One region of the Streptomyces speibonae genome, then DNA from elsewhere that is predicted to be linked to it. Evidence: riboswitches for the same ligand, from Rfam matches in the RefSeq annotation. Region 1 holds a riboswitch; the other holds the start of a gene.

Evidence for each region. Region 1 has a riboswitch for glycine ahead of gcvT (glycine cleavage system aminomethyltransferase GcvT). Riboswitches for the same ligand answer to the same signal wherever they lie in the genome.
Region 2: another riboswitch for glycine. It lies ahead of gcvP (aminomethyl-transferring glycine dehydrogenase); the one in region 1 lies ahead of gcvT (glycine cleavage system aminomethyltransferase GcvT).

What each region holds. Positions count from the first base shown of each region.
Region 1 covers NZ_OZ480260.1:2,473,554-2,484,335, reverse strand. The annotation lists gene AC5L3C_RS10870 (L,D-transpeptidase) at 1-534, shown strand, start outside; gene AC5L3C_RS10865 (enoyl-CoA hydratase/isomerase family protein) at 616-1,383, shown strand; gene AC5L3C_RS10860 (ATP-binding protein) at 1,563-2,171, shown strand; gene AC5L3C_RS10855 (GNAT family N-acetyltransferase) at 2,346-3,020, opposite strand; gene AC5L3C_RS10850 (helix-turn-helix domain-containing protein) at 3,070-3,984, shown strand; gene AC5L3C_RS10845 (EF-hand domain-containing protein) at 4,033-4,257, shown strand; partial or broken gene AC5L3C_RS10840 (GH25 family lysozyme) at 4,298-4,480, opposite strand; gene AC5L3C_RS10835 (L-serine ammonia-lyase) at 4,560-5,927, opposite strand; gene glyA (serine hydroxymethyltransferase) at 6,050-7,309, opposite strand; gene gcvH (glycine cleavage system protein GcvH) at 7,324-7,701, opposite strand; gene gcvT (glycine cleavage system aminomethyltransferase GcvT) at 7,828-8,946, opposite strand; glycine riboswitch at 9,021-9,143, opposite strand; glycine riboswitch at 9,145-9,245, opposite strand; gene AC5L3C_RS10815 (AAA family ATPase) at 9,463-10,131, shown strand; gene AC5L3C_RS10810 (enhanced serine sensitivity protein SseB) at 10,185-10,782, shown strand, end outside.
Region 2 covers NZ_OZ480260.1:7,104,012-7,114,793, reverse strand. The annotation lists gene AC5L3C_RS32060 (DUF5999 family protein) at 1-52, shown strand, start outside; gene AC5L3C_RS32055 (LacI family DNA-binding transcriptional regulator) at 291-1,322, shown strand; gene AC5L3C_RS32050 (TOBE domain-containing protein) at 1,370-1,765, shown strand; gene modA (molybdate ABC transporter substrate-binding protein) at 1,931-2,743, shown strand; gene modB (molybdate ABC transporter permease subunit) at 2,740-3,567, shown strand; gene AC5L3C_RS32035 (ABC transporter ATP-binding protein) at 3,572-4,660, shown strand; gene gcvP (aminomethyl-transferring glycine dehydrogenase) at 4,792-7,677, opposite strand; glycine riboswitch at 7,852-7,946, opposite strand; gene AC5L3C_RS32025 (PRC-barrel domain-containing protein) at 8,060-8,440, shown strand; partial or broken gene AC5L3C_RS32020 (DNA polymerase IV) at 8,353-9,842, opposite strand; gene AC5L3C_RS32015 (MerR family transcriptional regulator) at 9,905-10,588, opposite strand; gene AC5L3C_RS32010 (bifunctional nuclease family protein) at 10,782-10,782, opposite strand, start outside.

The DNA.
Region 1 (10,782 bases):
GAGGGCCGCGAGGGCGTCTACGGCGAGCAGGACAAGACCGTCTCCTTCACCATCGGCCGCAAGCAGGTCTCCGTCGTCGACGCCAAGAAGCTGACCATGAAGGTCGAGCGGGACGGCAAGGTCATCAAGACCATCCCCGTCACCACCGGCAAGGCCGGCATGGAGACCTGGAACGGCCAGATGGTCATCAGCGAGCGGCTGAAGGTGACCCGGATGAACGGCGAGACGGTCGGCTACGGCGGTGAGTACGACATCAAGGACGTCCCGCACGCCATGCGCCTGACCACCTCCGGCACCTTCCTGCACGGCAACTACTGGGGCGGCGGCGCCTTCGGCAACTACAACGCCAGCCACGGCTGCATCGGCCTGCGCGACGTGCGCGGCGGCTGGGACAAGAAGGCACCGGGCTCCTGGTTCTACGAGCACTCCATGATCGGCGACGTGGTGATCGTCAAGAACTCCAACGACGCCACCGTCGCCCCGGACAACGGCCTCAACGGCTGGAACATGTCCTGGGAGGAGTGGAAGAAGTAACCCCGGCGCCCGGCCGGGCCCCGGCCGGGCGTGACCGACCGCACCTTCGCCGAGCGCGTTAGTGGCCGTTAACCTGCTGCCATGACCGTACATCTCGAAGTCGCCGAAGGCGTCGGCACGCTCCGGCTGGACCGGCCGCCCATGAACGCGCTGGACGTCGCCACGCAGGACCGTCTGAAGGAACTCGCCGAGGAGGCCACGCGCCGCGAGGACGTGCGCGCCGTGGTGATCTACGGCGGCGAGAAGGTGTTCGCGGCGGGCGCGGACATCAAGGAGATGCAGGCGATGGACCACGCGGCGATGATCGCGCGGGCCCGCGCCCTGCAGGACTCCTTCACCGCCGTGGCCCGCATCCCCAAGCCGGTCGTCGCCGCCGTCACCGGCTACGCGCTCGGCGGTGGCTGCGAACTCGCGCTCTGCGCCGACTACCGCATCGCCGGGGAGAACGCCAAGCTCGGCCAGCCCGAGATCCTGCTCGGGCTGATCCCGGGCGCGGGCGGCACCCAGCGGCTGTCCCGGCTGATCGGCCCCTCCCGGGCCAAGGACCTCATCTTCACCGGCCGCCAGGTCCGGGCCGACGAGGCGCTGACGCTCGGCCTGGTGGACCGCGTGGTCCCCGCCGACGAGGTCTACGCGCAGGCGCACACGTGGGCGGCGAAGCTCGCCCAGGGCCCGGCGATCGCACTGCGCGCGGCCAAGGAGTCGGTCGACGCCGGCCTCGAGACGGACATCGAGACCGGCCTCGCCGTCGAACGCAACTGGTTCGCGGGCCTGTTCGCCACGGAGGACCGGGAACGCGGGATGCGCAGCTTCGTCGAGGAAGGCCCCGGCAAGGCGAAGTTCCTCTGACGGTCGTGTGAAAACCTTACGTACGTCTTGCAATTGACGCGATGTCTGATCCGGGTCCCTCGATGGGGCGGATTGTGGGAGTCTGGGTACACCCTTAAGCCGTTCGTGTCGAGGGAGCCCGTCGATTGCCTGAGAGCGAGCCGTTTCCGCAGGTAGGACGGGCTTTCGGCGACCCCGAAGTGCCGCCCGCATATGCCGGTGGCCCAGTGCCGGAGGGGGGCGCACAGGGGGCGTATTCCCCCGGAACGGCCCCGGAGGGCCCCTCGGACGGCCATGATGGGGTCATGGCGGGGCTGGATGGCAGGGAACAGCCGCGGGGAGACGGACGCGCGACCGCGTCGCGCTGGTCGCCGACGGTCGAGGACGAACGCGCCCTCAAAGCACTGGAGTTGTTCGGCGACCCCACGGAGGCGGAGGTTCCGCTGCCGTCCCGTCCCGAGTCCGCCGCCACCGCACGCCGGCTCGTCCAGATCGTCGTCCTGCGCCACTGGGGACTGAACGCCAGGACCACCGAGGACGCCGTCCTGCTCGTCTCCGAACTCGTCGGCAACGCCGTGCGCCACACCGGGGCCCGGGTCTTCGGACTCCGGATGCGCCACCGGCGCGGCTGGATCCGTATCGAGGTGCGCGACCCCTCCCGGGGCCTGCCCTGCCTCATGCCGGTCCAGGACCTCGACATCAGCGGCCGGGGCCTCTTCCTCGTCGACAAACTCGCCGACCGCTGGGGCGTCGACCTCCTCCCCCGGGGCAAAACCACCTGGTTCGAAATCCGCACAACAGACCGCTGACCCGCGATAGCTGCGGGCAGTCGTGCCGCCCCAGCTGCGGGCAGTCGTGCCGCAGGGCGGCACGGGTGGGCGCAGGGGCACCTCAACAGCGAGCAGCGCCTGAATCGGCCCCCGGTGACCTACACGAGCGGCGCTGGTAAACGCGAGCCGTGCAACACCCCCCACCCCCCCGCCTCACTCCGGCAGGAACAACGCCTCCGCCCCCACCACCCGGTACCCCGCCCCCAGGAACGCCCGCAAACTCCGCGCATTCCCCGGAGAGACCTGCGCCCACACCGCCTCACCCCCCGCCAGCTCCCGCGCCGCCCGTGCCAGCTCCCGCCCCACCCCCCGATTCCGCGCCCCCTCCGCCATCTCCACCGCGACCTCCAGCCGCCCCGCCACACCCCGCCCCAGCACCAGAACGCCCTGGCCCCCCTCCACCACCCACACCCGCACGTCGTCCCGCCGCCGCCGCGCACTCACCACCCGCGGATGCCCGGGATCATCGATCTCCTCGAGAGCGAGCAACGGAGCGTCGGCGGACCCGAGCCCCGGCGCCACCGTCATGACATCGATCGTGTCCGTCCGCCGCCCCGTACGCTCCATGAACGCGGCCAGGAACCGCGCGTTCATCGTGGCGGCCAGCGCGTCGCAGTCGAGCGCGGCCAGCGTCCGCCGCACCCACGCCGGATCCTCGTCGGTGAAGACGACGGAGTGCGCGGTGAACGCCAGCACCCCCGCGTCCCGGGCGGAGGGCTGGGGCACCACCGTCGTCCCCCCGTCCGCCGCCGGGAAGACACCGCGCGCCGCCGCGTCGAGAATGTCCCGCAGCGTGTCCGTCTCCGTGCCCGAGCCACTGTCCGCCACCGAGCCGCTCCTTGAGTCTCCACCCACTGGAAGGCCCAGACTCCCAGACATGATCGACGACGGCACCGGACTTCTCACCATCGGCGAGCTCGCCCGGGCCACCGGCCTGTCCGTGCGCACCATCCGCTACTGGTCCGACGAGGGCGCCCTGCCGCCGGTGGCCCGCTCCACGGGCGGCTACCGGCTCTACGACGCCGGCTCCGTCGCCCGCCTGGAACTGGTCCGCACCCTGCGCGAACTGGGTCTCGGCCTGGACGACGTACGCCGGGTGCTGACCGGGGAGACCACGGTGGCGCAGGTCGCGGCGGCGCACGTGGCCGCGCTGGACGCGCAGATCCGCTCCCTGAAGGTGACCCGCGCGGTGCTGTCGACCGTGGCACGACGAGGCTCGACCACCGAGGAGACGGCACTCATGAACAAACTGGCCCGACTGTCCGCCGCCGAGCGCCGGCGCATCCTGGACGACTTCATGGCAGAGGTCTTCGAGGGCATCGACACCGCGGACCCCGACATCCGGCAGCGCCTGCGCTTCGCCGCGGCCGACCTGCCCGACGACCCCACCCCGGAACAGGTGGACGCCTGGGTGGAACTGGCCGAGCTCATCCAGGACCCGGAGTTCCGGGCCACGATGCGCAGGATGATCGAGTTCAACGCCGCGGACCGGGGGCCCGACGTCCCCACCGGCAGTTCCCTGTGGTTCATGAGCCGTCTGATCCGGCTCGCGGGCGGCGCCCTCAAGGACGGCGTCGGCCCGGGCTCCCCGCGCGCCGAGGCCGTACTGCGCGAACTGATCGGCGACGCCGACCCGGCCGCCGTACTGGAACGCCTCGCGTCGGCGACCGACGTCCGTCTGGCGCGGTACCGCGAGCTGTCCGCGATCGTGAACGGTCTGGAGCCCCCGTCCTCCTACGAGAAGGAGTTCGGGTGGGTGGTCGCCGCGCTGCGGTCCCAGGTGGCCCGATAATCTGACCTGCGTCAGTAGGACGCACAGCACAAGACGAGGGGCGGACCGGTGGCGGACATCGAGGAAGCGCGCAAGCAGTTCGAGCGGATCGACACGGACGGGGACGGGTTCATCACCGCTGCCGAGTTCAAGACCGCGCTGGCCCAGGGCGGGGACTGGAACGTCACCGAGGCGGTCGCCGAGGCCCTGATCAAGTCCCGCGACCTGAACGGCGACAAGGTCCTGTCGTTCGACGAGTTCTGGGCCCACCTGGACAAGGAGGAGCGGGCCTAGAAGGCTGCTGAAAATCTTGTTGAGGGCTGTCCGGTCGTAGGCCGGGCGGCCCTTTTCGCTGGTACCCGACCACCAGACCGGCCTCCCTGCCGGTCCTGGTCTGGGCGCTGAGCTTGGGGTTCACATAGGTACGGCCTTCCGTCGCCTTGACGAAGACGAACGAAAGGCCGTCGGTGTCGTACGAGGACGACTGGTACGAGCTCACGTCGATGCCACGCAGCACGCGGGTCTCCCGCTTAGTGCCGTGGGGGGACGGGAGTTGTCTTATGCCCCGCATCAACCATCTTGACGCAAAACGCGGTTCAGCATTCGATAATGTTCACCGCGAGACCGCCGCGGGCCGTTTCCTTGTACTTGACCGACATGTCCGCGCCGGTCTCCTTCATCGTCTTGATGACCTTGTCCAGGGAGACCTTGTGGGAGCCGTCGCCGCGCATCGCCATCCGCGCCGCGGTGACCGCCTTCACCGCGGCCATGCCGTTGCGCTCGATGCACGGGATCTGCACCAGGCCGCCGACCGGGTCGCAGGTCAGACCGAGGTTGTGCTCCATGCCGATCTCCGCGGCGTTCTCCACCTGCTCCGGTGATCCGCCCAGCACCTCCGCGAGGGCACCCGCCGCCATCGAGCAGGCGGAGCCGACCTCGCCCTGGCAGCCGACCTCGGCGCCGGAGATGGAGGCGTTCTCCTTGAAGAGCATGCCGATGGCGCCCGCGGCGAGCAGGAAGCGGACCACGCCCTCCTCGTCGGCGCCGGGCACGAAGTTCATGTAGTAGTGCAGGACGGCCGGGATGATGCCGGCCGCGCCGTTGGTGGGCGCCGTGACGACCCGGCCGCCGGCCGCGTTCTCCTCGTTCACGGCCATCGCGTAGAGGGTGATCCACTCCATGGCCAGCGCCTGCGGATCGCCCTCCGAGCGCAGCTTGCGGGCGGTGTTCGCGGCACGGCGGCGGACCTTCAGACCCCCCGGCAGGATGCCCTCACGGGTCATGCCGCGCTCCACGCACGCCTGCATCACGCGCCAGATCTCGAGGAGCCCCGCGCGGATCTCCTCCTCGGAGCGCCAGGCGCGCTCGTTCTCCAGCATCAGGGCGGAGATCGACAGACCGGTCTCCTCGGTGCGGCGCAGCAGCTCGTCGCCCGTGCGGAAGGGGTACTTCAGGACGGTGTCGTCGAGCTTGATGCGGTCGGCGCCCACCGCCTCCTCATCGACGACGAACCCGCCGCCCACCGAGTAGTACGTCCGGCTCAGCACCTCCGCCCCGGACGTGTCGTAGGCCCACAGCGTCATTCCGTTGGCGTGGTAGGGGAGCGACTTGCGGCGGTGGAGCACCATGTCGTCGTCGAAGGAGAACGCGATCTCGTGCTCGCCGAGCAGCCGGATCCGGCCGCCGTCCTTGATCTTCTCCACCCGCTCGTCGGCGGACTCCACGTCCACCGTGCGCGGTGAGTCGCCCTCCAGGCCGAGCAGCACCGCCTTCGGCGTGCCGTGGCCGTGCCCGGTGGCGCCCAGCGAGCCGTACAGCTCCGCCCGCACCGAGGCGACCGGGTCCAGCAGATCCTCGTTGCGCAGCCGCCGGGCGAACATCCGGGCCGCCCGCATCGGGCCGACCGTGTGCGAACTGGACGGGCCGATGCCGATCGAGAAGAGATCGAAGACCGAGATGGCCACGGGGGGACTCCTAAGGGTTCGGCGGACGACGCTGTCCGCCTGCGGTTCATGGTGCGGGGCACCGCGCTCACCGACCCAGTGTGCGCGATGCCCCGGATGTCCGTACAAAAAAGCGTACGAAATTACGTCAGACCGGGGTACAGCGGGTGCTTCCCGGCGAGGGCCGTCACCCGGGCCCGGAGCGCCTCGACGTCGTAGGACGGCTTGAGCGTCTCCGCGATGATGTCCGCGACCTCGGTGAAGTCCTCGGCCGTGAAACCGCGGGTGGCCAGGGCGGGGGTGCCGATCCGCAGACCCGAGGTGACCATCGGCGGGCGCGGGTCGTTCGGGACGGCGTTGCGGTTGACGGTGATGCCGACCTCGTGCAGCCGGTCCTCGGCCTGCTGCCCGTCCAGCTCCGAATCGCGCAGGTCCACCAGGACCAGGTGCACGTCCGTGCCGCCGGACAGCACGTCCACGCCCACGGCCTTCACGTCGTCCTGCACCAGGCGCTCGGCCAGGATGCGGGCGCCCTCCAGGGTGCGGCGCTGGCGCTCCTTGAACTCCTCGGAGGCGCACACCTTGAACGCGACCGCCTTGGCGGCGACCACATGCTCCAGCGGACCGCCCTGCTGGCCGGGGAACACCGCCGAGTTGATCTTCTTGGCCAGCTCGGCCGTGGAGAGGATCACACCGCCGCGCGGGCCGCCGAGGGTCTTGTGCGTGGTGGTCGTCACGACATGGGCGTGCGGGACAGGGTTCGGGTGCAGGCCCGCGGCCACCAGACCGGCGAAGTGCGCCATGTCGACCATCAGGTACGCGCCGACCTCGTCCGCGATCCGGCGGAACGCGGCGAAGTCCAGCTGACGCGGGTACGCCGACCAGCCGGCGACGATCAGCTTCGGCTTGCTCTCCTTGGCCAGCCGCTCGACCTCGGCCATGTCGACCTGGCCGTCGTCGCCGACGTGGTAGGCGACCACGTCGTAGAGCTTGCCGGAGAAGTTGATCTTCATGCCGTGGGTCAGGTGCCCGCCGTGCGCGAGGTTCAGACCCATGATCGTGTCACCGGGCTTGAGCAGCGCGAACATCGCGGCCGCGTTGGCCTGCGCGCCCGAGTGCGGCTGCACGTTGGCGTGCTCGGCGCCGAACAGCTCCTTCACCCGGTCGATGGCGATCTGCTCGATCACGTCGACGTGCTCGCAGCCGCCGTAGTAGCGGCGGCCCGGGTAGCCCTCGGCGTACTTGTTGGTGAGGACCGAGCCCTGCGCCTCCATGACCGCGACCGGGGCGAAGTTCTCCGAGGCGATCATCTCGAGGGTGGACTGCTGACGGTGCAGTTCGGCGTCGACCGCGGCGGCCACCGCCGGGTCGAGCTCGTGCAGGGACGTGTTCAGAAGCGACATGCGGCTACGGCTCCTCAGCCCGCGGTGTGGGCGTCGTACTCGTCGGCGGTCAGCAGGTCGGCCGGCTCGTCGGTGACGCGCACCTTGAACAGCCAGCCCCCCTCGAAGGGGGCGGAGTTCACCAGCGACGGGTCGGCCACCACGTCCTCGTTGATCTCGGTGACCTCGCCGGAGACCGGGGAGTAGAGGTCGCTGACCGACTTGGTCGACTCCAGCTCGCCGCAGGTCTCGCCCGCGGTCACGGTCGAACCGACCGCCGGGAGGTCGACGAAGACCACGTCGCCGAGCGCGTTGGCCGCGTGCTCTGTGATGCCGACCGTCGACACGCCGTCCTCGGCGGCCGTCAGCCACTCGTGCTCCTTGCTGTAACGCAGCTGCTGGGGGTTGCTCATGGCCTGAATTCTCCTGTACGCGGGGGACTGCTGATGACGGTGGGACAGCGGAAAGCGCTGTTGAGCGGGTACGCCGTCGCCGGCCCGGGCGCGCGGGGCCCGCCCGGGGGCATGCCTACGACGGTGTCACTTCTGCCGCTTGTAGAACGGCAGCGCCACGACCTCGTACGGCTCGTGGCTGCCGCGGATGTCCACGGCGACGCCCTCGGTGCCGGGCGCCGCGTGCGCCGCGTCGACGTAGGCCATCGCGATCGGCTTGCCCAGGGTGGGGGAGGGGGCGCCGGAGGTGACCCGGCCGATCACCTCGCCGCCGGCCACGACCGCGTACCCGGAACGCGGCACCCGGCGGCCCTCGGCGACCAGGCCGACCAGCACCCGCGGCGGCTGCGCGGCGGCCCGCTCGGCGGCCTCGGCCAGGGCGGCGCGGCCCACGAAGTCGCTCTCCTTGTCGAACTTCACCACCCGGCCGAGACCGGCGTCGAAGGGCGTGAGTTCGGTGCTGAGCTCATTGCCGTACAGCGGCATGCCCGCCTCCAGGCGGAGCGTGTCCCGGCAGGACAGCCCGCACGGGACCAGGCCCTTCTCCTCGCCGGCCTTGGTCAGCGCCTGCCACAGCTCGACCGCGTGCTCCGGCTTCACGAACAGCTCGAAGCCGTCCTCGCCGGTGTAGCCGGTGCGGGCGATGAGCGCGGGGACGCCGGCGACCGTGCCGGGCAGACCGGCGTAGTACTTCAGGCCGTCCAGACCGGCGTCGGTGAGCGAGGCGAGGATCGCCGGGGACTCGGGGCCCTGCACGGCGAGCAGCGCGTACGCGTCGCGGTCGTCGCGGACCTCGGCGTCGAAGCCGGCCGCGCGCTCGGTGAGCGCGTCGAGCACCGTCTGCGCGTTGGAGGCGTTGGCGACCACCATGAACTCGGTCCCGCCGAGCCGGTAGACGATCAGATCGTCCAGGATGCCGCCGTCCGCACGGCAGATCATGGTGTAGCGGGCGCGGCCCTCCTTCACGCCGCTCATGTTGCCGACGAGGGCGTGGTCGAGGAGGGCGGCCGCCTGGGGGCCGGTGACCGTGATCTCGCCCATGTGCGAGAGGTCGAAGAGGCCGGCCCGGTTGCGCACGGCGTTGTGCTCGTCGCGCTCGGAGCCGTAGCGCAGGGGCATGTCCCAGCCGGCGAAGTCGGTCATCGTCGCGCCGAGCGACCGATGCAGGGCATCGAGCGCGGTCCGGCGGGGTTCGGTACTGCTCATCGGTCGGTCTCCCAGAGGCGATGGGGGTCCTTCCCACGCCGGGTCGGGCGGGCGCGGGAGAAGGCGAGGACATGTCCTCCCCATCTGTCATCGGAACCTGAGAGGTTCGCCATGACCGCCCGTACCGGGGAGGGGTCACGGCTTGCACCTTGGGTGGGGTCGCCGGAACGGCTCCGGCGGCCCGCTTTTCAGATGTGCCTCGCCCACGCGGTAACGGTGCCTGAGAGATTCAAGGGAGGGACTTGCTCCTTCGGCGCCCCGGCGGCACATGATGCCGGGGACTCTCCCGCGCGGATTCAAACGGCCGGTATGCAGTTGCGGGCACATCATTGCACGCATCGCCGGGGTCCGGCAGGGGGACCCTTCCCAGGGGTGTACTGGTAGTACGGGCGCGGTCACAGGGAGCTGTGACAGGCCTGTTTCACGAAAGGCACGGAAACGAGAGACACCCGGCATTACCTTCTCTTGACACTCGGCGGGGTGGGACGTGTGCCGGCCCCAGGGGAGGACCTCACGGTGAACAGGACCACGGCGTGCGCCACCACCACCGGCGCCGCACTGCCCGCGCAGCCGGCCACCAGGGCCGGCCGGGCCCGCAGCGCGCTGCCGGCACCCGTCGTCCGCGATCTGCGGGCACGCGCCGGCCGCAGCCCGCACGTGCTGCTCTTCGGACCCCGCGACCTCGTCGTGGTCACCGGACTGCCCGGCAGCGGCAAGTCCACGCTGATGCGGCGCGCGGTGCGGGGCATCCGCGTCGACTCCCAGGACACCCGCGACCGCTGGGAGAGCCGCATGCCGGGCTTCCTGCCGTACGCCGTGTACCGCCCGCTGGTCCGCGTCGCCCACTACGCGAGGCTGCGCCGCGCGCTGCGCGCCGGTGACGCGATCGCCGTCCACGACTGCGGCACCCAGGCCTGGGTGCGGCGCTGGCTGGCCCGCGAGGCCCGGCGCCGGGGCGCGAGTCTGCATCTGCTGCTGCTCGACGTCACCCCGCAGCAGGCCCTGGCCGGCCAGCGCGAGCGCGGACGCGGGGTCTCCCGGTACGCCTTCCGCCGCCACCGCGCGGCGAGCGACCGGCTGTTGCGCGCCGTGCAACGTGGGCGGGTGCCCGAGGGCTGCGGCTCGACGGTGCTGCTCGACCGGGACGCGGCCGACGCGCTGCGCCGGATCGGCTTCGGCGGATGACCCGATAGCCTTTTCAGCCACAGCAGTGGTTCCAGGCAGGCGGTAGGCGACAGATGGACTTCCCGGCGGACTTCTCGGACCGGACGCACTCCCATCCGCACGGCGGATGGCCCGGTAACGAACTGGAGGAGGTGCTCTCCGCCTCCCTCGGTGTCCCCTCGGCGGGGGCCAGGATCATCGAGGTGCTGGGCCGCAGCTTCATCTGGGTCCCGCTGCCCAACGGCGGAGGCCCGGACAGCGGCCCGCTGGACCTGCCCACCATGGAACTCGACGGCCAGGCCTACGTTCCCGTCTTCAGCTCCGAGGAACAGTTCCGGCAGGTCGTCGGCTCCCACATGTCGTACACGATCGCCCCCGCCGTGGAGTTCGCCCGCGGCCTGCCGCCGCAGGCGGGGATCGCCGTCAACCCCGGTGGCGTGGTCTGCGCCCCGCTGCCGCCGGGCGCCGTGGCCGAGCTGTGCCGGGCCGGGCGCGGCCCGCTGGACGGCCCGGCGAGCGGCGGCCGGGTCCGGCTGTTCGAGCCCGACTGGCAGGACGACCCGGTCGACTTCCTCGGCGCGGCCTCGGAGGAGTTCGACGCCATCGGCGTCGTGACGACCGCCCGCCGCTGTCTGGCGGCGATCGAGACGGCCGACCCGGTGCTGTTCGTCG
Region 2 (10,782 bases), 4.6 Mb from region 1:
CAGGATCATCGCCCCGCAGCGTCCGCGGGGTGCCTACCTCACCACCGCCTGAGCACGACCGGGCGCGACGGGACCGCCCGGGCAGAACAGGGGGCCGGACCGCAGGATCACCGCCTGCGAACCGGCCCCGACGCGTGTCCGGACCCCCTCACTCACCGTAGTCCCGGACCGGGACGGGAGTGACGGGCTTCCCACTCCCGGCGATCTTCCTCCCGCCACGCCTTCCCACGGGCGCCCTTCTTCCGGAAGACTCCTGGAAGTTTCATGGATTTCCGGCACAGGGAGGACACGTGGCAGCGCAAGGGGCCGATGCCGAGGGCAGGGTCACGATCACGGACATCGCCCGGCAGGCCGGCGTCTCCGTACCGACCGTCTCCCGGGTCGTCAACGGCCGCTCCGACGTCTCCCCCCGGACCCGCGCCCGGGTCGAGGAGCTGCTGCGCCGCCACGGCTACCGCAAGCGCACCAGTTCCTCCGCCTCGCGCGCGGTCCTGCTCGACCTGGTCTTCAACGACCTCCGCAGCCCGTGGGCCATGGAGATCATCCGCGGCGTCGAGGAGGCCGCCCACGCGGCCGGGGCGGGCACGGTGGTGTCGTCGATCCACGGGCGTTCGGGCAACGCCCGGGAGTGGATGCGCGATCTGCGGGCGCGGGCGTCCGACGGCGTCATCCTGGTCACCTCCGCGATGAGCACCCTGCACGAGGAGCTGCGGATCCTGGGCGTCCCGCTGGTCGTCGTGGACCCGGCCGGCTCCCCCGCCGCGGACATCCCGACCATCGGCGCCGCCAACTGGTCGGGCGGCATGGCCGCGACCGAGCACCTGCTGACGCTGGGCCACCGCAGGATCGGGCTGATCGCCGGGCCGACGCGACTGCTCTGCGCACGGGCGCGGCTGGACGGCTACCGGGCGGCGCTCGAGGGCGCCGGCCTCACGCCCGACCCGTCGCTGATCGCCCCCGGCGACTTCCGCCCGGAGGCCGGCTTCGCCGGCTGCAACGCCCTGCTGGACCTGCCGGAGCCGCCGACCGCGGTGTTCGCGGCCAGCGACCAGATGGCCCTGGGAGCGGTCGAGGCCCTGCGCGGCCGGGGGCTGAGGGTCCCGCAGGACCTGAGCGTGGTCGGATTCGACGACCTTCCGGAAGTGCGCTGGTCGGCCCCGCCGCTGACCACGGTCCGCCAGCCCCTCTCCGACATGGGCAGACTCGCCGTCCGCACGGTGCTCCGCCTCGCCCGTGGCGAACAGCCGGACTCGCCCCGCGTGGAACTGGGCACCGAGCTGGTCGTCCGGTCGAGCACGGCGCCGCCCGCCGGCCGGGACTGACCGGGCCGGGCCCGTCTCCCGGGCCCCTGCAGCCTAGGGTGACCTGCATGCAGTCCTACACGATCGGTCAGGCAGCGAGACTGCTCGGAGTGAGCCCGGACACCGCCCGCCGCTGGGCCGACGCGGGTCGCATCGTCACCCATCGGGACGAAGGCGGGCGGCGGCTCATCGACGGGCGGGACCTGGCCGCCTTCTCCGTCGAACTCGCCAAGGCGGGCAACACCGAGGAGGACACGCCGTACACCTCCGCCCGCAACGCCTTCCCCGGCATCGTCACGGCGATCAAGCTCGGCGATGTCGCCGCCCAGGTCGAGATCCAGGCCGGACCGCACCGCCTCGTCTCACTGCTCACCCGGGAGGCCGTGGAGGAACTGGGCCTGGAGGTCGGCATGGAGGCCACCGCCCGGGTGAAGTCGACAAACGTCCATATCGACCGTACCTGAGCGGGACGGCGGCGCTTACGGGGCCGCACTTACCGGCCTGTGTGCTTGACTGCCTCGCTTGTGCGATGCGATACGGGACTTCCGCCTCGCACTTGCGCGGGTATGATCGGCGTATCGGATGGGGCTCCGTGGCCCCTCCCCCAGCCGCCGAGGGAGTGCGTGGAGATGCCCCGTTCCGCCGCGTGGACACGCCGGCTGCGCCGGATCGGCGCTCCGGCCGCCGGTGCCCTCCTCGCGCTGAGCGCCTGCTCCGCGCCCGGTTCCGAGGCCGGTCCGGGCGCCGGGGCGGACGGAGCGGACCCCGCCGGCACGGTCACGGTGTTCGCGGCCGCCTCGCTGAAGGAGAGCTTCACGGAGCTGGGCAAGCGGTTCGAGAAGGCACACCCCGGCACCCGGGTCACCTTCAACTTCGGTGGCAGCGACACCCTGGCCGCGGGCATCGGAAACGGCGCCCCGGCCGATGTGTTCGCGGCGGCCGGCCCCACCCCCATGAAGCTCGTCACCGATCAGGGACTCACGGACGGCGACCCGAGCACCTTCGCCCGCAACCGGCTCGAGATCGCCACCGCGCCGGGCAACCCGCACCGGATCGACTCCCTCCAGGACCTGGCCGACCCCGGTCTGAAGGTCGTGCTGTGCGACACCACGGTCCCCTGCGGGGCGGCCGCGCGGACCGCGCTCACGGCCGGCGGCGTCGACGTGTCACCCGCTTCCTACGAGCGGGACGTCAAGAGCGCCCTGACCAAGGTGCGGCTGAAGGAGGCCGACGCCGCCGTCGTGTACCGCACCGATGTACGGGCTGCGGGTGACACGGTGGAGGGCGTGGAGTTCCCGGAGGCCGGGCGAGCCGTGAACGACTATCCCCTCGCCGTGCTCGACAACGCACCGAACCCGGGTGCCGCCGAAGCGTTCGTGCAGCTGGTGACGTCCGCGGAAGGCCGGAAGGTGCTGGGCGAGGCGGGGTTCCTCGCGCCATGAGCATCCGCCGGGCTACTCCCCGGAAGACCCGCCCGCGTGCCCCCGGCCGCGGTGTCCCGCCCGCGCTCCTCCTGCCCGCGCTGCTCGGCCTGGCGTTCCTCCTGGTGCCCCTGCTCGCGCTGCTCCTGCGGGCCCCCTGGCGCAGCCTCCCGGAGCAGCTCACCAGCCCGCAGGTGTGGGAGGCGCTGCGCCTGTCGCTGGTGTGCGCCACCACGGCGACCGCGCTGAGCCTGGTGGTCGGCGTCCCCCTGGCGTGGCTGCTGGCGCGCACGGACTTCCCCGGCCGGGGCCTGGTCCGCGCCCTGGTGACGCTCCCGCTCGTGCTGCCTCCGGTGGTGGGCGGCGTCGCCCTGCTGCTCGCGCTGGGCCGCAACGGCGTCGTGGGCCAGTGGCTGGACGCGTGGTTCGGCATCACCCTGCCGTTCACCACCACGGGGGTCGTCCTCGCCGAGACGTTCGTGGCGATGCCGTTCCTCGTCATCAGCGTGGAGGGCACGCTGCGGGCCGCCGACCCGCGCTACGAGGAGGCGGCCACCACGCTGGGCGCCTCCCGCTTCACCGCCTTCCGCCGCGTCACGCTGCCGCTGATCGCCCCCGGTGTCGCGGCCGGCGCGGTGCTCGCCTGGGCGCGCGCGCTCGGGGAGTTCGGGGCGACGATCACCTTCGCCGGGAACTTCCCCGGCCGCACGCAGACCATGCCGCTCGCGGTCTACCTCGCCCTGCAGAGCGACCCGGCGGCCGCGATCGCGCTCAGCCTGGTCCTGCTGGCGGTGTCCATCGCCGTCCTTGCCGGGCTGCGGGACCGCTGGATGAGGGCGGTGTGACGGTATGCCGACGAGGAATCCCGAGACCACGGGCGCGGCACCCGGACCCGCCGACGGTGGACTGGACGCGCGTCTCGTCGTGGACCGCGGCTCCTTCCGCCTCGACCTCGCGCTGACCGCCGCTCCCGGCGACGTCGTCGCCCTGCTGGGCCCGAACGGCGCGGGCAAGACCACGGCCCTGCGCGCCCTGGCGGGGCTCGCTCCCCTCACCGAGGGGCACCTGCGGCTGGACGGCGCGGAGCTGCACCGGACGGCGCCGGAGGCCCGTCCGGTCGGCGTCGTCTTCCAGGACTACCTGCTCTTCCCGCATCTGACCGCACTCGACAACGTGGCCTTCGGGCCGCGCTGCCGGGGCGCCGGCAAGGCGGAGGCGCGGGCCCGTGCCGCCGGATGGCTGGACCGCATGGGGCTGGCGGAGCACGCCAGCAGCAAGCCCCGGCACCTCTCCGGCGGCCAGGCCCAGCGCGTGGCCCTCGCCCGCGCCCTGGCCACGCACCCCCGGCTGCTGCTCCTGGACGAACCGCTCGCCGCCCTGGACGCCCGCACGAGGCTGGAGGTGCGCGCACAGCTCCGCCGTCATCTGGCCGCGTTCGAGGCCGTCGCGGTCCTGGTCACGCACGACCCGCTGGACGCCATGGTGCTGGCCGACCGTCTGGTGGTCGTGGAACAGGGCCGGCTCGTGCAGCAGGGCAGCCCGTCCGACATCGCCCGCCACCCCCGCACCGAGTACATCGCCCAGCTGGTCGGCCTCAACCTCTACCGAGGGCGGGCGGACGGCCACACGGTACGGCTCGACGCGGGCCCGGCGGTGCACACCACCGAGGACCTCTCCGGGCCGGCGTTCGTGGCGTTCGCGCCCGGCGCGGTGACGCTCCACCGGGAACGGCCCACGGGGTCCAGCGCCCGCAACCTCTGGCGCTGCTCGGTCGCCGGGCTGGAGAGCCACGGCGACCAGATCCGCGCGGAACTCACCGGTGAACTCTCCCTCACCGCCGACCTCACCACAGCCGCCGCAGCCGACCTCGACCTGCACCCGGGCACCACAGTCTGGGCAGCACTGAAGGCCACCCAAACCCACGCCTACCCGGCCTGACAACGCCGACGGCCGGTCCCGCCGAGCGGGTGGGGCGGCCGGGGGCCGGGACGCGGGTCGGCCGGACGTGGCGTTCGGGAGCATGGTGAGGGCCCCGCTCCCAAGGGTGGAGCGGGGCCCTGGGGTGGGGGTCAGTCCTCGTAGGCGTCCAGTGGGGGGCAGGAGCAGACGAGGTTGCGGTCGCCGTAGGCCTGGTCGATGCGGCGGACCGGGGGCCAGTACTTGTCGGCGGCGCTCACCCCGGCCGGGAAGACCGCCTCCTCGCGGTCGTACGCGTGCTCCCACTCCCCGCCGAGCGCGGCGGCGGTGTGCGGCGCGTTGCGGAGCGGGTTGTCGTCTGCGGGCCACTCACCGGAGCCGACCTTCTCGATCTCGGCGCGGATCGCGATCATCGTCTCGCAGAAGCGGTCGAGCTCGGCCAGGTCCTCGGACTCGGTGGGCTCGATCATCAGCGTACCGGCCACCGGGAACGACATGGTCGGCGCGTGGAAGCCGTAGTCGATCAGGCGCTTGGCCACGTCGTCCACGCTGACGCCGGTCGCCTTGGTCAGCGGACGCAGATCGATGATGCACTCGTGGGCGACCAGCCCGCCGGGGCCGGTGTAGAGCACCGGGAAGTGCGGCTCGAGGCGCTTGGCGATGTAGTTGGCGCTGAGCACGGCCACCTGCGTGGCCCGCTTCAGGCCCTCGCCGCCCATGAGGCGGACGTACGCCCAGGAGATGGGCAGGATGCCCGCCGAGCCCCATGGCGCCGCCGAGACGGGCCCCACGCCGGTCTCCGGCCCGGCCTCGGGCTGGAGCGGGTGGTTCGGCAGGTAGGGGGCGAGGTGCGCCCGTACGCCGACCGGGCCGACACCGGGGCCGCCACCGCCGTGCGGGATGCAGAAGGTCTTGTGCAGGTTCAGGTGGGAGACGTCGCCGCCGAAGTGGCCCGGCTTGGCCAGACCCACCAGCGCGTTGAGGTTGGCGCCGTCCACGTACACCTGCCCGCCGGCCTCGTGGACCTCGGCGCAGATGTCGGCGACGTGCGCCTCGAACACACCGTGCGTCGAGGGGTAGGTGATCATCAGCACCGCGAGCTCGTCGCGGTGCTGCGCGATCTTGGCCCGCAGGTCCGCGACGTCGACCTCGCCGTCGTCGGACGTCTTGACGACGACGACCTTCATGCCGGCCATCACGGCGCTCGCGGCGTTGGTGCCGTGCGCGGAGGACGGGATGAGGCAGACGGTGCGCTGCTCGTCGCCGTTGGCCCGGTGGTAGCCGCGCACCGCGAGCAGGCCGGCCAGCTCGCCCTGGGAGCCCGCGTTGGGCTGGAGGGAGACCTTGTCGTAGCCGGTGACCTCGGCGAGACGTTCCTCCAGCTCGCGGATGAGCGTGAGGTAGCCCTGCGCCTGCTCGGCCGGCACGAAGGGGTGCAGCTGCCCGAACTCGGGCCAGGTCACCGGCTCCATCTCCGTGGTCGCGTTGAGCTTCATGGTGCAGGAACCCAGCGGGATCATGCCGCGGTCCAGCGCGTAGTCGCGGTCGGCGAGCCGGCGCAGGTAGCGCAGCATCGCGGTCTCCGACCGGTACTGGTGGAAGACGGGGTGGGTCAGGTACTCGTCGTCGCGCAGCAGGGCGTCCGGCAGCGTGTCCCGCGCGGCCGCGTCCAGCGCCTCGACGTCGCCGTCGACGCCGAAGGCGCTCCACACGGCGGCCAGCCGGTCCCGGGTGGTGGTCTCGTCGCAGGCGACGGAGACGTGGTCGGCGTCGACGAGCCGCAGGTTGACGCCGTTGTCGCGGGCGGCAGCGACGACCTCGGCGGCCCGACCGGGAACGCGCACGGTCAGCGTGTCGAAGTAGGAGCCGTGCGCGATCTCGGCCCCGCCGGCCCGCAGCCCCTCGGCGAGGATCGTGGCGTACCGGTGGGTGCGCCGGGCGATCAGCCGCAGCCCCTCCGGGCCGTGGTGGACGGCGTACATGCCGGCCATGACGGCGAGCAGCACCTGGGCGGTGCAGATGTTGCTGGTCGCCTTCTCGCGGCGGATGTGCTGCTCACGGGTCTGGAGCGCAAGGCGGTAGGCCTTGTGTCCGTCCACGTCGACGGAGACGCCGACGAGCCGTCCGGGCAGGCTGCGCGCCATCTTCTCCTGGACGGCCATGTAGCCGGCGTGCGGTCCGCCGAAGCCCATGGGCACACCGAAACGCTGGGTGGTGCCGACGGCGATGTCCGCGCCCAGCTCACCGGGCGACTTCAGCAGCGTGAGGGCGAGCAGGTCGGCGGCGACGGTGACGAGCGCGCCCCGCTCGTGCGCCTGGTCGATCACCGGCTTGATGTCACGGACGGCACCGGAGGCGCCGGGGTACTGGATCAGTACGCCGTTGATCTCGCGCTCAGCGAGCTCGGCCGGGATGCCGTCGCTCAGGTCGGCCACGACGACCTCGACGCCGGTCGGCTCGGCACGGGTCTCGATCACGGCGATGGTCTGCGGAAGCGCGTCCGCGTCGACCAGGAACAGGCCCTTCTTGTTCTTGCCCATGCGCCGGGACAGCGCCATCGCCTCGGCGGCGGCGGTGCCCTCGTCGAGCAGGGAGGCACCGGAGGTGGGCAGACCGGTGAGCTCGGCGACGACGGTCTGGAAGTTCAGCAGCGCCTCGAGCCGGCCCTGGGAGATCTCCGGCTGGTACGGCGTGTAGGCCGTGTACCAGGCGGGGTTCTCCATGACGTTGCGCAGGATGACCGGCGGGGTGAACGTGCCGTAGTACCCGAGCCCGATCATGGAGCTCAGCACGTCGTTGCGGTCGGCCAGCGCGCGCAGTTCGGCCAGCACCTCGGCCTCGGTGCGCGCACCCGGAAGGTCCAGCGCCTCGGTGTTCTTGATGACCTCCGGCACGGCGGCGGCCGTCAGCTCGTCCAGCGAGCCGTACCCGACCTGGGCGAGCATCTTGGCCCGGGCCTCGTGGTCGGGGCCGATGTGACGCTGCTCGAAGGGGATTCCCTGTTCGAGCGCGGAGAGCGGGGTGCGAGGGGCGGTCATTGAGGAGGCCTCCTGGTCCGACGACCTTCGAGGGGCACCACGGTGCGGATGCCCGGACGGCCTCCCCCTCTGTCATCTCAACCTGAGAGCTTCACCGGACCGCCCGCGGGGATCCGGCTTTCACCGTCGGTGAGAGCGGAAGCCGTCGACACCCGCCCTGCTTTCCAGAGTGACCTCGTCCGTGCGGTACGTGTGCCTGAGAGATTCCGGGGAGGATTTGCTCCTTCGGCGCCTCCGATGTGCCCGGAGGACTCTCCCGCACGGGGTCAACGGCCGATTGCCAGGGTACCAGCGGGCATGGGACGGGGGCTTCGAGTGGCCGCACCACCGATTGTGCCTTTTTGTAGTACTTACGGATGAGTGTGTGACCAGTGGAGGGCCCGTGCAGACCGACATCGATCCGCGCCACCTGATCGGCCGCAAGGCGTTCGACCGCAACGGACACCGGATCGGCACGATCGACGAGGTGTACCTCGACGACGCGACCGGCGAACCGGAGTGGGCGGCGATACGCACCGGACTGTTCAGCAGGGACGCCTTCGTCCCGCTGGAACCCAGCGAGCTGATCGACGGCGCCCTGCACGTGCCGTACGAGCGCGCCCTGATCAAGGACGCCCCCGACTTCGGCGTGGGCCGCCACCTCTCCCCCGAGCAGGAGCTCCAGCTCTACCACCACTACGGTCTGGACATCGCCGCCCCTCCACCGCTCGACGACCGTGACTTCGGTGACCTCGCCGGCAAGGGCAAGGACCAGCAGGGCTGACCCGCGCCGCTCACCCGTTGGCCGGTCCCGCCCCGCCGCCCGCCTGCACGCCCTCGCCCTCCTTGGGCGCGCGGGACACCAGCGGCAGCGGGTCCGCCGGCTCCAGGGCCGGGTCGTCGACGCGGAAGGTCCGTACCCGGCCCGGGCCCGAGTCGGGCGTCTCGAACCGCACCGTGACCCGGCCGAGACCGCTGCCCTGCACCCACCCGTGTCCGTGCACGGCGTGCCGTACGTCGTGTCCCGCCGGCCAGCGCCGCTCGGCGGGCGTGGGGACCTCGACGGCGGGCGCGGCCTCCGTCTCGTCGTGGACGGGGTCCTCCTCGTTCCCGCCGGCGGCCTGCGCGAACAGGTCCTCCTGCGTGTAGTCGGCCAGTCCGCTGACCCCCACGCCGAGCAGACGGACCCCGCCCGTGGTGTCGACCGCATCCAGCAGCCGCGCCGCGGCCTCCCGCACGACGGCCGGGTCGTCCGTGGGGCCCCGCAGGGTCTCCGACCGGGTGAGCGTGGAGAAGTCGTACCGCCGCACCTTCAGCACGATGGTGCGGCCCGACAGGCCCGCTCCCCGCAGCCTGCGCACACACCGGTCGGCGAGCCGCTGCACCTCCGTGGCGACCCGCACCCGGTCGTGGATGTCGATGTCGTAGGTGTCCTCGACCGACACCGACTTGGTCTCCCGCTCGGCGACCACGGGCCGCTCGTCCCGGGCCAGCGCCATCGCGTACAGCGCGTGCCCATGGGCCCGGCCCAGCAGCCGTACCAGCTCGTCCTCCCCCGCCTCGGCGAGTTCGTCGACCGTGTGGATGCCGGCCCGGCGCAGGTGGTCTCCGGTGGCGGGGCCCACGCCCGGCAGGGTCCGCACCGACAGCGGCCCCAGCAGCGCCCGCTCCGTCCCCGGCTCGATCAGCACCAGCCCGTCCGGCTTGGCCTGCTCCGACCCGATCTTCGCCAGCATCTTGGAGGCCGCGAGGCCCACCGAGCCGGTGAGCCCTGTGACCTCCCGTATGTCCGCCCGGAGCTTGGCCCCCGCCAGGCGGGCCGACCGCTGGTCCCAGGCGCTGCCACCGGCCTCCAGGTCCACGAACGCCTCGTCCAGGCTGAGCGGCTCCACCAGGGGCGACAGGGCCCGCAGCAGCTCCATGACCTGCTCGCTGACCGACCGGTAGAGGGCGAACCGCGGCACCAGACAGGCGGCGTTCGGCGCGAGCCGCCGGGCCTGGGACATGGGCATCGCCGAGTGGACGCCGAAGACCCGGGCCTCGTACGAGGCCGTGGCCACCACTCCGCGGGGACCGAGCCCGCCCACGATCACGGCCTTCCCGCGCAGGCTCGGCTTCGACGCCTGCTCCACCGAGGCGTAGAAGGCATCCATGTCGAGATGCAGGATCGTGGGCGCGGATCTCACATGTCCGATGCTGCCCTATGGCACTGACATTTCCCTCTTCGCGAGGGGCGGGAGGGGCGGGCTCAGACGGCCTTGTTGCGCCGGCGCGCCAGCTCGTCCATCGGGTTGTGGCCGACCAGGGTCTCGCCGGTGTCGATGCGCTCCCCGTGCAGCTGTGAGAGCGCGCTCTCGACGTCCCGCCACACCACGCCCACGGCGATGCCGAAGACGCCCTGGCCGCCCTGGAGCAGGGAGTGCACCTCGTCGGGCGAGGCGCACTCGTAGACCGTGGCGCCGTCGCTCATCAGCGTCATGCGCTCCAGGTCGCTGAAGCCGCGCTCGCGCAGGTGCTGCACGGCGGTGCGGATGTTCTGGAGCGAGACGCCGGTGTCCAGGAACCGTTTGACGATCTTCAGAACGACGACGTCGCGGAAGCTGTACAGCCGCTGTGTCCCCGATCCATGGGCCGGCCGCACGCTGGGCTCGACCAGTCCCGTACGGGCCCAGTAGTCGAGCTGCCGGTAGGTGATGCCGGCGGCTGCGCAGGCCGTGGGCCCCCGGTAACCGATCTCCTCGGACGCCATGGCCGCCGCCCCTCCACCGTCCGGCACTGCCGTCGGCCACTGCGGAACGTGATCGATCGGGCCGCTCTGCACCGGATACGCCCCACCGAAGCGGAGCCGCGAGCCCTGGGGAGGATACGGCCCGCTCGCCCCGGAAGAGGGTTCGGGGACACCCCCAGCCGTACCGTCGCCGCTGCTTCTCACGCCGACCTCCGTCCTTGACCTGCCTCCTCGACGGTAGGCAGTCACCAAGGGTGCGTCAACGATCGCCACACTCGGCACGCCGAGTGATAATCACCCTAAGAGTGGTTTCCCGTGCCTCACCGCGGGGAAAGGCTAGCCGAATGGCCTCTGTCACGGCCCCGGCGGCCGGTGACGCGGCGCCGAGCGCCCTCCCT